3 regions of the Elstera sp. genome follow, and region 1 is predicted to be linked to each of the others. Evidence: predicted binding sites of a transcription regulator. Region 1 holds the regulator's gene; each other region holds the start of a gene.

The links. Region 1 encodes PhoB, which activates phosphate uptake and scavenging genes when phosphate is short. Its sites were predicted from a motif close to TNTCATAAAACTGTCA; they were not measured.
Region 2: ACIQ36_RS08115 (putative hydro-lyase) is a predicted target of PhoB. The motif match lies at 1,997-2,012, and genes of this name have one in related genera.
Region 3: ACIQ36_RS06145 (PhoX family protein) is a predicted target of PhoB. The motif match lies at 1,655-1,670, and genes of this name have one in related genera.

Annotation. Positions count from the first base shown of each region.
Region 1 is NZ_JBILQX010000013.1:164-4,401, reverse strand. Features, by position in the region: gene ACIQ36_RS03455 (methyl-accepting chemotaxis protein) at 1-132, opposite strand, end outside; gene ACIQ36_RS03450 (methyl-accepting chemotaxis protein) at 437-2,131, opposite strand; gene phoB (phosphate regulon transcriptional regulator PhoB) at 2,332-3,042, opposite strand; gene phoU (phosphate signaling complex protein PhoU) at 3,047-3,790, opposite strand; partial or broken gene ACIQ36_RS03435 (phosphate ABC transporter ATP-binding protein) at 3,823-4,238, opposite strand, start outside.
Region 2 is NZ_JBILQX010000046.1:10,870-15,107, forward strand. Features, by position in the region: gene ACIQ36_RS08110 (ABC transporter substrate-binding protein) at 1-1,151, opposite strand, end outside; gene ACIQ36_RS08115 (putative hydro-lyase) at 1,199-1,975, opposite strand; gene ACIQ36_RS08120 (LysR family transcriptional regulator) at 2,164-3,048, opposite strand; gene ACIQ36_RS08125 (amino acid ABC transporter ATP-binding protein) at 3,128-3,895, opposite strand; gene ACIQ36_RS08130 (amino acid ABC transporter permease) at 3,879-4,238, opposite strand, start outside.
Region 3 is NZ_JBILQX010000029.1:13,983-18,220, forward strand. Features, by position in the region: gene ACIQ36_RS06145 (PhoX family protein) at 1-1,559, opposite strand, end outside; gene ACIQ36_RS06150 (DUF2333 family protein) at 1,867-2,844, shown strand; gene ACIQ36_RS06155 (methyl-accepting chemotaxis protein) at 3,257-4,238, shown strand, end outside.

The DNA of each region.
Region 1 (4,238 bases):
CAACTTACCGCGATGGGCGACGAGCGTTTTTAAAAGATTACTATTGCGTTCTAACGCAGCTTCGGCATCGTGGGAAAGAGCGGATCGAATAATAAAGTAAGAACTGATGATGGCAGAGGCAGATGTGATCACCGAAATGGTTATAAAAATGGCAATAAGCCTCTGAGTTAAGCTCATGGTTTGTAAGAAAAATTTCACAATCTGGCTCCTGTATATTGTTTCGAGGACCGTCATACGAAAAAGTAGTTGAGAGTTATGAAAGTTTCGATGGCAATTATTTGCCTATCTACGCACGCATATATGCGTGAGCCGCATGGCTTGCCCTCTTTGCTCCGACATTGATCGACGACAAAACGCCCGGATGACGGGTGAACCGTCTTCCGGGCGTTCAGTAATACGATGGGGGGGAGGGAAAGCTTGCGCGACCGTGGCGGTTTTACGCCGCGTCGTGCTGGACCTTGCCGAGGAAGTGACGAACCTCGTGCTTTAGGGTTTCGGTTTGCTCGGTCAGGCTTCCGACCGCCGCCAGAACTTCGCTCGCCAGACTGCCAGTTTCGACCGCAGCGGTCGTAACGGTGATGGTAATGTTTGTCACATTCTGCGTGCTGCTGGCGGCTTCGGAAACGTTGCGCGCGATTTCCGAAGTGGCGGCCCCTTGCTCTTCCATCGCGAATTTTACGCCGAGATTGATTTCGTTGATATGGCCGATGGTATTGGAAATGGAGGCGATAGCGGCAACCGCCTGCTGGGTCGCGCTCTGAATCGCCCCGACTTGGTTTTGAATATCTTCCGTCGCGCGCGCGGTTTGCCCCGCGAGGTTTTTCACCTCCCCGGCGACGACGGCGAAGCCCTTACCGGCCTCCCCCGCCCGCGCGGCTTCGATAGTGGCATTCAGCGCCAAAAGATTGGTTTGGGCGGCAATATCCGAAATCAAGCTAACCACTTCGCCGATCCGCTGCCCTGCTTCGGAGAGCGTGCGGACGATCATGCCGGTTTGCTCCGCTTCCGATACGGCGGCGCCGGCAAATTTGGCGGCGTCGGCGACCTGGCGATTGATCTCGCGGACCGAGGCATTCAGTTCCTCCGAGGCGGACGCCACGGTTTGCACATTGGCGGTGGCCTGCTCGGCGGCAACGGCCACCTCGTTGCTCTGCTCCGAGGTGAGTAGCGCATTGCTATTCACCGTTTCGGCATTCTGCTGTAATTGCGCTGCTGCCGAAACGACGGTAGCGATCACGCCGTCGATAGTATTGCCGAAGCTGGCAATCGCGCCCTCGATCATCTGCTTACGGGCGATTTCGCGCTCGGTATGCTGCTTTTCCTGCTCTGCCAGGCGGCGGGCCGTTACGATTTGGTTAGAGTAATCCACCAAAGCCCGCGCCAGCGCGCCGATTTCGTCGCTGCGGTGGGTATCCTCCAACTGCAGAACTTTTGGATCATTCTCGAGCACGCCGAAAAGTTCGGTGAGGCGCGACACGCGGCGCATCTGCGAGCGCACGACCCAGGCGACGATAACGGACCCGGCGATGAGCGCGAGACCAACCCCAATCAAATTATCGCGCAGAATAGCATTACTCTCTTGAGTCACGAGCGATGCGGGCATGCCGACGAATAAAATGCCAATCACCTGGCCCGCCCCATCCAGAATCGGCTCGTAAACGGCAATATGGGGCTTGCCCAAAATATCGACTGGCCCGTGATAGGTTTTTTTGTCGCGAAATACACTGTTGTAGGCGGGTCCTTGCGCGAGCTTCGTTCCGATGGCGCGCGATCCGTCGGGTTTTAGAACGGTCGTTGTGACGCGCTCATCTTTTTGGAAGATGGTCGCAACGCCGCCCGTCACTTTGCTAACGCTATCGACCAAACTTACATCGAAGCCAACGGCAAGATTGTTCAACATCAATTGACCATTGACCATAGCGAAACTGCCGCCGCGCGCCTCGATAAGCTGCTTCATCACCCCCAGCCCACGATCGACGCTGATCTGCGCATCTTTGAGGAGTGCTGTATGGATGACGCGGTAGGAATTTAGGGTGATCGCTCCCGTGATGATGGCGACCAAAGCGATAAATGTTAGGATCAAGCGTTGTTGAACGCCTAAATTCTTCAACGAAATTAGACCAAAAGACACTGCCTAACCCTCCTTAGGGGAATACCACCCGGTGCGACCGGAACACTCATATTACATATATATTTTACTGTTTTTTAGTAAAGATCGAGTGGATATTTTCAAGGTGCCCCTGCGCCATCCGCATGCCTATGGGCTGCTCATAAAAAAAAGCCAGAGCAAAGCCCTGGCCAAAATTTGTAAGGAACGGCGCGGTGTTCGGCTTATCCGTTAACGTCCACCGTCTCATCGAGCGCATAACCCGCCGAGCGCACGGTGCGGACGATATCGGTTTCGCCCTCGGCATTCAGGGCTTTGCGCAAGCGCCGGATATGCACGTCGACCGTACGGGGTTCGACATAAACATCCGCCCCCCACACGGCATCGAGCAGTTGCTCGCGGCTGAAAACCCGGCCCGGATGCTCCATCAGGTAGCGCAGCAGGCGAAACTCGGTTGGCCCTAAGTGAATATCGCGGTTGTTCCGGCGCACCCGATGGGCGGCGAGATCCAACATCACATCGGCGAAAGTCAGGCTCTCGCCATCCACCGACGGGCGGGTCCGGCGCAAAACGGCCTTTACCCGCGCGATCAGTTCCGAGACCGAAAACGGCTTCGTCACATAATCGTCGGCCCCGCTATCGAGCCCGCGAATTTTATCGCCCTCTTCCCCTCGGGCCGTCAGCATGATGATCGGCGTCGCGCGCGCGTTCGGCAGGCGGCGCAGGCGGCGGCACACTTCGATACCCGAGAGCATCGGCAGCATCCAGTCGAGCAGCACCAAATCGGGGTTTTGCTCGGCGGCGATAATCAGGGCTTCTTCGCCGTCGGTGGCGATACAGACGCGAAAGCCCTCCCGCTCCAGATTATAGCGGAGCAGGGTGGCAATCGCGGTTTCATCTTCGACGACCAGCACCAGAGGGGTTACTGGGGACATGCCCTCAACTTCCCTTACTGTCGGCAACGTAGGTTACGCCCTTATCGGTCATCGCCGTCATGCTGGACAGATCGCCCTTGGCGCGCTCTTCGTCCGGAACCTTACCGCGCACGATATAGTAGATCGTTTCGGCAATATTGGTGGCATGATCGCCGATGCGCTCCAGGTTCTTCGACATGAAGAGCACATGGGTGCAGGCGGTGATGTTGCGCGGGTCTTCCATCATATAGGTGAGAAGCTCGCGGAAGATCGACGTGTAGAGTTCATCGACTTCCGTATCGCGCTCGCGGATGGCTGCCGCCCGCTCGGCATTGCGTTCGGCGTAAGCGTCGAGCACATCATTGACGATGCTTTGGACGATCTTGCCCATGCGCAGCACGCCCGACGCCGGTTTCACCGTCGGCGATACGTTCAACGCTAAGGTGCGTTTGGCGATATTCGCCGCGTAATCGCCAATCCGTTCCAGATCGGTCGCGATGCGGAGCGAGGCGACGACGGTGCGCAGGTCCGACGCCATCGGCTGGCGCAGGGCCAGCATGCGCACAACCTGCTCGTCGATCTCGTGATGCAGCGCGTCTACCTTGGCGTCGGCCGCGACCACGGCGGAGGCGAGCTGGCTGTCGCGGCGGCCCATCGCCTGCATCGATTGGGCAATCTGGGCTTCGACCAATCCGCCCATCTGCATGATCGACTTGTGCAGCGCGCGCAACTCTTCGTCGAAGGACGAAACGATATGTTCATTCGACATGGGGATTTCCTTCTACCCAGGGGGCGTTCGGCTCAGCCGAAGCGGCCGGTGATATAGCCCTGAGTGCGTTCATCGTTCGGATTGGTGAAGATCTGCGCGGTATCGCCCACTTCCACCAAATCGCCCAAGTGGAAGAACGCCGTGCGCTGCGAGACGCGGGCGGCCTGCTGCATCGAGTGGGTTACGATCACGATGGTGTAATTCGTGCGCAACTCGTCGATCAGCTCTTCGATCTTGGCGGTGGCGATGGGATCGAGCGCCGAGCAAGGCTCGTCCATCAGAATGACTTCCGGGTCCACGGCAATAGCGCGGGCAATGCACAGGCGCTGCTGCTGACCGCCGGAAAGGCCCGTTCCGCCTTCGTGCAGACGATCCTTAACCTCTTTCCATAGGCCAGCGCGTTCTAGCGACTTTTGCACCACCGTGTCGGTTTCTTCACGGCTGCGCA
Region 2 (4,238 bases), on a different contig from region 1:
GTTGCGCCGGTATTTTGGCCGGTTTCATCGAAGCGGATATTCGCCCACGGCATAATCGTCTTATCGCCCGCAATATCGGTTTTTTGCAGGGCGGCGCGAATATCTTCATTCTTGGCCGACCCTGCGCGGTCGATGGCATCGGCCATGACCAGAACCGCCATAAGCTGACGGGCGCTATTATCGTTCAGATCCTTACCGCTGCGCTTTTTATACATCTCGTTGATCTTGCCGATAACCGGGCGCTTTTCTTGCAAATCGAGCGAGAAGCTGGAGCGGCTGATAATCCCCTCCGCCTTGTCGCCCACCGCCTGCAAAAACGCCTGTTCGGCAAAACCCGCCGCCTGGGCAACGATGGCCTGCGGCTTATAACCAAGCTCGCCCATCGTTTTCAGCAGCAGAATCGCGTCGGTGGTATAGCTCGACGGCATCAGAACCGGCGCACCCGCCGATTTAAGCTGCTGCACTTCCGAGGTCAGCGACGGGCTATTAGCGCGATATTTAATATCGCCCGCCACTTTAATGCTGCGCTCGCCCGCAAGCTTGCGCTGAATATTGGAACTATCGGTGCCGAAAATCGTATCTTCGTAGAAGAACGCGACCTGATCGACGCCGATGTTTTTCTTATCCTTCATGTCCTTATAAAAATCGAACATGGCTTGCGAGAACATTTCATCGTGGGCCGTGGTGCGGAAGAACCACTTCAGGCCGCGCCGATGCAGGCTGGGCGAGGAGGAATCGGCGGCCAGGAACGGCACCTGATAGCGTTCGGCCACCTGGCTGACCACGGCGGCGACGGCGCTGTTATAGGCGCCGATGAGCGCCGAGACCTTATTTTCGGTAATCAGGCGTTCGGCTTCGGCGCGGCCCTTTTGCGGGTCGGCCTGATGATCGGCGAACACAAGCTTGATCTTAGCCCCGCCAAGCTTGGCCAAACCGGCCCCCGGCCCTTGAATAACATCGAGATCGACCGATTCATTGATGATTTCGGCGGCGGTTTCCATCGCGGCGCGCGCGTCGATCCCGGTCTGGGCACCCGCGCCCGACATGGGCTCGATCACACCAATAGTAATTTCCGGTGCCTGCGCCCAAACCGGGGCAACAACACCAATGCACAAAGCCGCCGAAGCGAGCAAAGATTTTACGCTGACCATGACCTAAGCCTCCATTATTATCGTGATTTAGGGTCTAGACTTGCGGTTTACCCGTGCCGCAGGTCGGTAATCAGCATGCACCCCGGCGAATGGGTGATGCAGAAGTCAGGGCGGGCGTTTTGGATAACGCTTTGCGGCGTAACCCCGCAGGCCCAGAAAACCGGCACTTCGCCGTCTTCAATCGTAACCGCGTCGCCGTAGTCGGGCTCTGCGATGTTGGAAATGCCGATCTGATCGGGGAAACCAAAATGCACCGGGCCGCCGTGCATATCGGGAAAACGGTTGGTAATCTCGATGGCGCGCAGCGCGTCCGCCGGTTTCAAGGGGCGCATGGAAACAACCATCGGCCCCGAGAACGGCCCTACGGGCACGGTCGGTACATTGGTTCGATACATGGCCACATTGCGCTTTTGCGCTACGTGCCGCAGCGGAATCCCTGCCTCAATCAGCGGCGCTTCGAAGGTAAAGGAGCAGCCGATGACGAAGGTCACGAGATCGTCGCGCCAGAGCGCCGCAATATCGGTTTCCTCGCCGGTGAGCGACCCGTGATGGAATATCCGGTAGCGCGGCAGATCGTGGCGAATATCGATCCCCGCCCCCAAACCCGGCAAAGCCGGATCCCCAACGCGGGATTCAGCCAAGACTGGGCAAGATTTCGGGTTGGCTTTACAGAAGGCGCGAAAATCATCGGCATACTTCTGCGGCAGAATAACCACATTCCCTTGAGTATAGCCCGGCGCAAAGCCCGAGGTATGGCCGGTTATAATGCCCGAGCGAATGAGTTTGCGGACCGATTGAGCATCGGTAACTGTCTGGACATCCATTGTGTCAAGATCCCTCTGCGGTGACATTTTTATGAAGCCATTCGCGGGGGTCATTCGTCCAATTTTATTTTTAGACGTAGTTTGATAAATAAAATTTATCATTCGAGGTTTAACTCAATTTGCAACCTGACCATTAAGTCAAATTCAGGCGCAACCAAGTTGCTGCAATAGAGCCACCTGCCCTTTGTTTAAACAGCCTCGGCTATTTCCTGGGCAATCGCCGCAACCAGCACGGCGAGCGAGTTATTGGGCGTATTCACATAGGTCGCGGTAAAAACCAGATCGGGCAGTGCCGTTTTCGTAGGCAATAGGCGCAGTTTTCCCGCCGCCAATTCTTCTTGCACCACGGTCGGCGGAATCGCGCTTATGCCGATTGAATCCATCGTCATGCGCACGATGGACGAGAGTGAACTATTCCCAAATACCCGCACGCCCGGCACATTATTGCGCTTAAAAAGGTCGATAATCTGGTGATAAGGCCGCGACGCGCGCGAATAGGTGATGATCGGCCATTGCGCCAAATCGGCGAGCGACAGGGGCGTTGTCTGCTGAACCAACTCCGGCGCGGCCACCCAAGCAATCGGATAGGCGCAGAGCGGCAGATTGGTCACGTTCGGCGCGCTGATCGGCCCCAAGAGCAGCGCCAAATCCAACTGCCCTTCCAACAGGGCATCGCGCAGATTGACCGACACATCAACCGAGATTTCCAGCGTGATCTGCGGGTGCTTTTGGTAGAGTTCTTTCACCAGACGCGGCAGCCACGTATGCACGATGGTTTCCGACAGCCCCAGGCGCACGGTGCCTTTCAGCGAATCGGGGTCGGTGACGGCCATCACCATTTCATCGCGCAACGCCAGAAGCCGTTCCACATACTCCAGCAGTTCGACGCCCTTGACCGTGAGTGTCGGTCGCCGCCCATCACGGTTCAACAGCAGCACGTCCAGGCTGGCCTCAAGCTGAGCGATGCGGGCAGAAATCGCGGGCTGCGTCGTGTTCAGCTTCTCCGCCGTGCCGCGAAAGCTGCCGAGCTTGGCGACCCAAAAGAAGGTTTCGAGATTGCGGAAGTCGATCACGGGGCCTGTCTTTCTGCCCTCGGCAAAGGCGGGCGGCTTAGGCTAGACTAGCGCCCCGCCGAACAGAACCCCCCGCGTGCTATTCGAGCAACGACGAGAGAAACTGTTTTAACTCCGGCGTTTGCGGACTGCCGAATACCGCATCCGGCGGTCCCATCTCGTGCACGCGGCCTTGGTGCATGAAAATCACCCGGTCGGCGACCTTGCGCGCGAAATTCATTTCGTGCGTCACCATCAGCAGGGTCATCCCCTCCTCGGCCAGGCTTTCGACAACGCGTAAGACTTCGCCGACGAGTTCGGGATCGAGCGCCGAGGTGATTTCATCGCAGAGCAACACCCCCGGCTCCATCGCCAGCGCGCGGGCGATGGCAACGCGCTGCTGCTGGCCGCCGGAAAGTTGATCGGGCATTGCATCGAATTTTTCGCCCAAGCCGACGCGCTCCAGCAGCTTGCGCGCCTGGGCCGCCGCCTCCGCCGGGCTGCGCTTTTTCACCAACCCCGGCGCGAGCATGATGTTCCGGCCTACCGACAGATGGGGGAACAGGTTGAAGCTTTGAAAAATCATCCCGACGCGCTGGCGCAAATCGCGCATCGCGGTCGCGCTATCATGGACCAAATCCTTACCGTCGACCGTTAGCGCGCCGTCCTGGAAGGTTTCGAGCCCATTGATGCAGCGCAGCAGCGTGCTTTTCCCGGAACCGCTTTTGCCGATGATGGCGATAACCTCGCCGCGCTCGACCGACAGATCGATGCCCTTCAGCACCTCCGTCGGGCCATAGGATTTGCGCAGGGCCGTGATCTGAACAATAGGAGCTTGATAGGGCGCGGGATCAGCGGCGAGCGACATTGAGTTTCCTTTCAAGCGTCTTGGCGTAGAGGCTGATGGGGTAGCACAGGGCAAAATAGAGCAAGGCCACGCAGGAAAAGACCGTGAAGGGCGCGTAGGTGACGTTGGAAATCATATTCCCGGCGCGGGTCAGCTCGACAAAGCCGACCACCGACGCCAGCGCCGTACCCTTAATAACCTGCACCAGAAACCCTACCGTCGGCGGCACGGCGATTTTCAGGGCCTGCGGTAGAATCACATAGCGCAATTGCTCGCCAAAACTGAGCGCGAGGCTCTGCGAGGCCTCCCATTGACCTTTGGGAATGGCGGCAACGCACCCGCGCCAGATTTCGGTGAGGTACGC
Region 3 (4,238 bases), on a different contig from region 1:
TCCAACTGCGGGGCATTCTTCGGCTCGATGGTGCGGTTCGCGTTGTTGGTGAGGGTGAAGTAGACTTCCCCATTGGCCGGGTTGACGGCGCACCATTCCGGACGATCCATCTTAGTCGCGCCGACGGCATCGCCCGCGATACGGGCGTTAACAACGACGTCAGCCAAATCGGCGAACGAATATTTGTCGTAATTCTTAACCGCCGGATTGTTCAGCGAGAGTTCGAGCCACTCGCCCGTACCATCGGCCGTGAATTTGGCGACATACAGCGTGCCTTTATCAAGGAACTTATCGCCAACGGCCAGACGATCCGGGTTGGTGGCATCGGCAGCCGACCAGATCGCATCGGTCACGAACTTGTAGATATATTCGTTACGCGCATCATCGCCCATATAGACGGCGAGCGGCTGGCCAACGGCGGGATTGCTGAAAGCGGCGCTTTCATGGGCATAACGGCCAAGCGCGGTGCGCTTTTTCGCCAGCTTCTTGCCATCATACGGGTCCATTTCGACCACATAGCCTTGGCCGTTCATTTCATTGCGATAATCGTCGCTGCCATCGGCGGAGGTGCCGGTCTTAGCATTGATCCAGCGGGCGTATTTATCCCCCGAACCGGCGCTTTCCCAACCATGACGCGACGCATCGCCTTCGCGGCGACCATAACGGTTAAGGGCCGTAACGGTCTTATCCTTACCGCGGGCTTCATCATCGCCCTTGGGACGGGCGAAGTAACCGTTGAAGTTTTCTTCCCCGGTCATATAGGTGCCCCAGGGGCTGCGACCGGCACCGCAGTTATTGAGCGTGCCGCGCGTTTTGGTGCCTTCGGGCGAATATTTGGTCTTCAGCAGGGCGTTGCCGCGCGCCGGACCGGCAATGTCGATTTCGGTCAGCGTGGTGAAGCGGCGGTTGAAGCCAGAATTCTTCACATATTCCCACTTACCCGAAGCGGCCTTGCGAACTTCGACCATCGAAACGCCATGGATCGCGAGTTCTTTATCCACTTCGGCGGCCGGGCGCGGCAGGCTGCGCGTACCGCCATCGGCATGGATGAAGTGCGACGACAGTTTTTCGTCGGTTGTGGCTTCGTGGTTGATGCCAAGCACGCCGCGCGTCCCCGACTTGGTCGAAGGCTTGCCGTCAGCGGATAGGCCGAAATATTCCATACCGTCGTGGTGATCGCCGGCGCGATTGTCGAAATCGCCATCGGTTCCGTCGTTCTTATAGTCCGGAGTATTGGCCGTCAGCGGATCGCCGAGCGCATAAATCACCTGAACATCATAGCCTTCGGGTACGATCACGGCGTCGGCGAGGCTTTTGGCGACCGGCTTAAAGCTCAGCAGCTTTTTGGGGGTAGTCGCGGCTTCTGCCTCACCGGAAATAGCGAGCGTAGACACACCGCCAAGCGAGGTGAACAGGGCCGTCGCCGCCGTGCCGAGCAGCACCGACCGGCGGCTCAGGCTGGCATCAACCACCGACGCGAAGGTCGGGTTATCGGACAGATTCGTAATCTCGCCGTGGGAATCGACGGATACGGCGGGCTGGGTGCTAGCGTCGGTCATGGTTCACTCGCTCGACAAAGTTAAAAAACATATTCTATGCACACTTCGCCCAAATTTCGGGCGCGTTTCATCGCATGCACCTTGCCGTGACTGCATGACCATTTTGTTACGATTCCCTGACAAGTTCCGGAAAAATCCTGTAAGGATCACCAGGGAAACGGAGGGCATCAGCGGCATTTAGCCTGCTACCTTCTCCAGTGATCGTATTTTTATTGAACCCTGCCTTAAATAGGGCTTCTGTCCGGCATAAGTTATAAGAGGCTGTGGTCGTCCGCAGCTTCCGAGGTGGCGTAAAAGGGGAACGACCGTGGCTGATTTTGATTTCGAGAAACGATCCCTGCTCACGCGCTTTTGGCCGAAACGGCTCACGATCAGCTTAGGGCTGGTCGGACGAATGCTCCTGGGGTTGGTTATTCTGGTGGGTCTTTATATTCCCGCCGGAATGCTCTGGGTTCATGTGATCGACGACGATACAACGCTCGTCCCGACCGACGTTCCAACCGGCAGCAGCCGCGCCGTTGCCATGGCGGCAACCCTTATCGAACGGGAAACCATCACACATCGCTGGGCGGCGAACGATCCGTTTTTCCTGCCCGGTTGGTGGCTCGATAATATGCCGGAATTTCAGGCGGGTATTGTTGAAGCGCTGGGCCGCTTTAGTACCGAAATGATGGACCAGATCGGCCGCAACCGGGGCTCCTCCCAAGCCGATCCTGATCTGTCGAAAGCCGTCGATTTGCTGAAATCCGCGCCGGATATTTGGTTGTTCGACTTTACCACCTCCTGGGCACCCACGACCTCGTCTGATGCAAAATATCGCTCGGCCGCGAAAGCCTTGCGCAATTATAATCAGCGGTTGAGCCAGGGACAGGCGCTGTTCGAGCGGCGCGGTGATAATCTAATTGCGCTCTTGGAACGCATTACGTCCGATCTGGGTTCGTCCTCGGCGGTTCTAGACAAGCAAATTTTGGCCGGTCGGGAATTTTTCATTGATCGTCGTGCCGATAATATTTTCTACGGCGTCAAGGGTCGCCTTTATGCCTATTACCTGATCCTGCGCGAACTTGGCGTGGATTATCAGCAACTTCTCCGCGACCGTGAAGCCTTTAATGCCTGGACGCAAATGCTGGAAAGCCTGCATGAAGCCTCGCTGCTGGATCCGCTGATTGTGATGAACGGCGCGACCGATGGGCTTTTTGCTGCCAATCACCTCGCAACCCAAGGTTTCTATCTGTTACGCGCTCGCACCCAACTGCGGGAAGTTTCGGAAATCCTCATCCGATAGCGGTATATAATTTCGAAGACAATATTGTCCGCAGTAGTTTCTATTGCAATCACATATCGCGCCGCACAATAACGCGGGGTTATAGATACTGTATCGCATGATATTTCTCAAAAGTATCTAAAATATGTAAGAAGTGTTTCAGGCGGTGCCGCCCTCCCCCGCACCGCTCAGGAATAGGGCGCCCAACCCTCTCCGTGCGCGCCATTCCCCTGGGGTCTGCCCGCCCAGGCTGGCATCAGTTTGTCACAAACAGATGCCGCCCCTCGGTAATGGCGCGTTTCTTACGTCGCTAACGTGTCCCGATGAGGTTTTCGGGTCTGATTTTCTGTACCCCCTAGCCGGGAGACGAGAATCGGAACAGATTATGCTTGCCTCATCGTCATACCATCGTAGTAGCGAGGAAGGTTCTGCCATGGCTGAGCATCGGATGCCTAAACCTTGGGTCCCACGCCTCACGCTGCGCCGCGTGCTGCTGGCGCTCTTCCTCATCGTCGCGGTTGCCGTCGGGGTCCAGCAGAGCCGGATGATTTCCCGCTACACGCAGTTCGCCACCGACACGCTAAACAGTTCGACGGGGCAAATTTTGAGCTTTTTCGTCCGCGATAGACTGACGCGGGTCTATGGTGAACGTATGTCGCCCATTGGCAATGAATGGAGCCGCGCGGCAGGGCTCGGCCAAGCGGCGGAAGATAAGGATGCGGTTAAGCTTGGATTTATGACCGATACTTTCTACACGCTTACCCCAGTCGTCGAGCAACAGATCCAGCTGGTGGCCGTTAATATTTTCACTCCGGACATGGCCTTCATCGCGCGCTCCTCGAAGGGCGACAAATCCTCGGCGACCGAAGATTCCGCCCTGCTTGAGCAGTTGAAGGCCCGCGATAAGGGGGCCCAGCGCCAAGAATTAAATCATCTCTGGCAATCGTCTACGGGCCGACCGCTGCACTCCATTTTCGTGCCCGTTGGCGGTTTTCGCGTTCTGGGGGTGATGGAAATCGTTACCGACCCGTTGCATTTGCTCGAAGGCATCGGCCCATCTCTTGGGGGTACCGTGGAACTCTTCGATGGCAAGAACCAAAGTGTTTATAAAAGCGAAGGCTTACCCGCGGATGTGATCACGGTTGCCACGGCCCGCGCCACGCTGCTGGGAACAAATAACCGCCCCTGGGCAGAGGTCGGCTTCACCCGTGGCATCGATAATTTTGTTGAACAGGTCGATCAAGTTCAAAGCGAAGGACAGAAAGCGCTGCTGCTACTGGCCGTGATCGTTGTTGTCGGCGGCTTTATCGTGCTGCGTATTACCGTTTTCCGGCCGCTTGGTGCCTTTGCCCGCGTGATGGAGGCCGTCGCCTCGGGCAATACGCAGCAGGAGATCCCGCCGACCGGCCCGGATG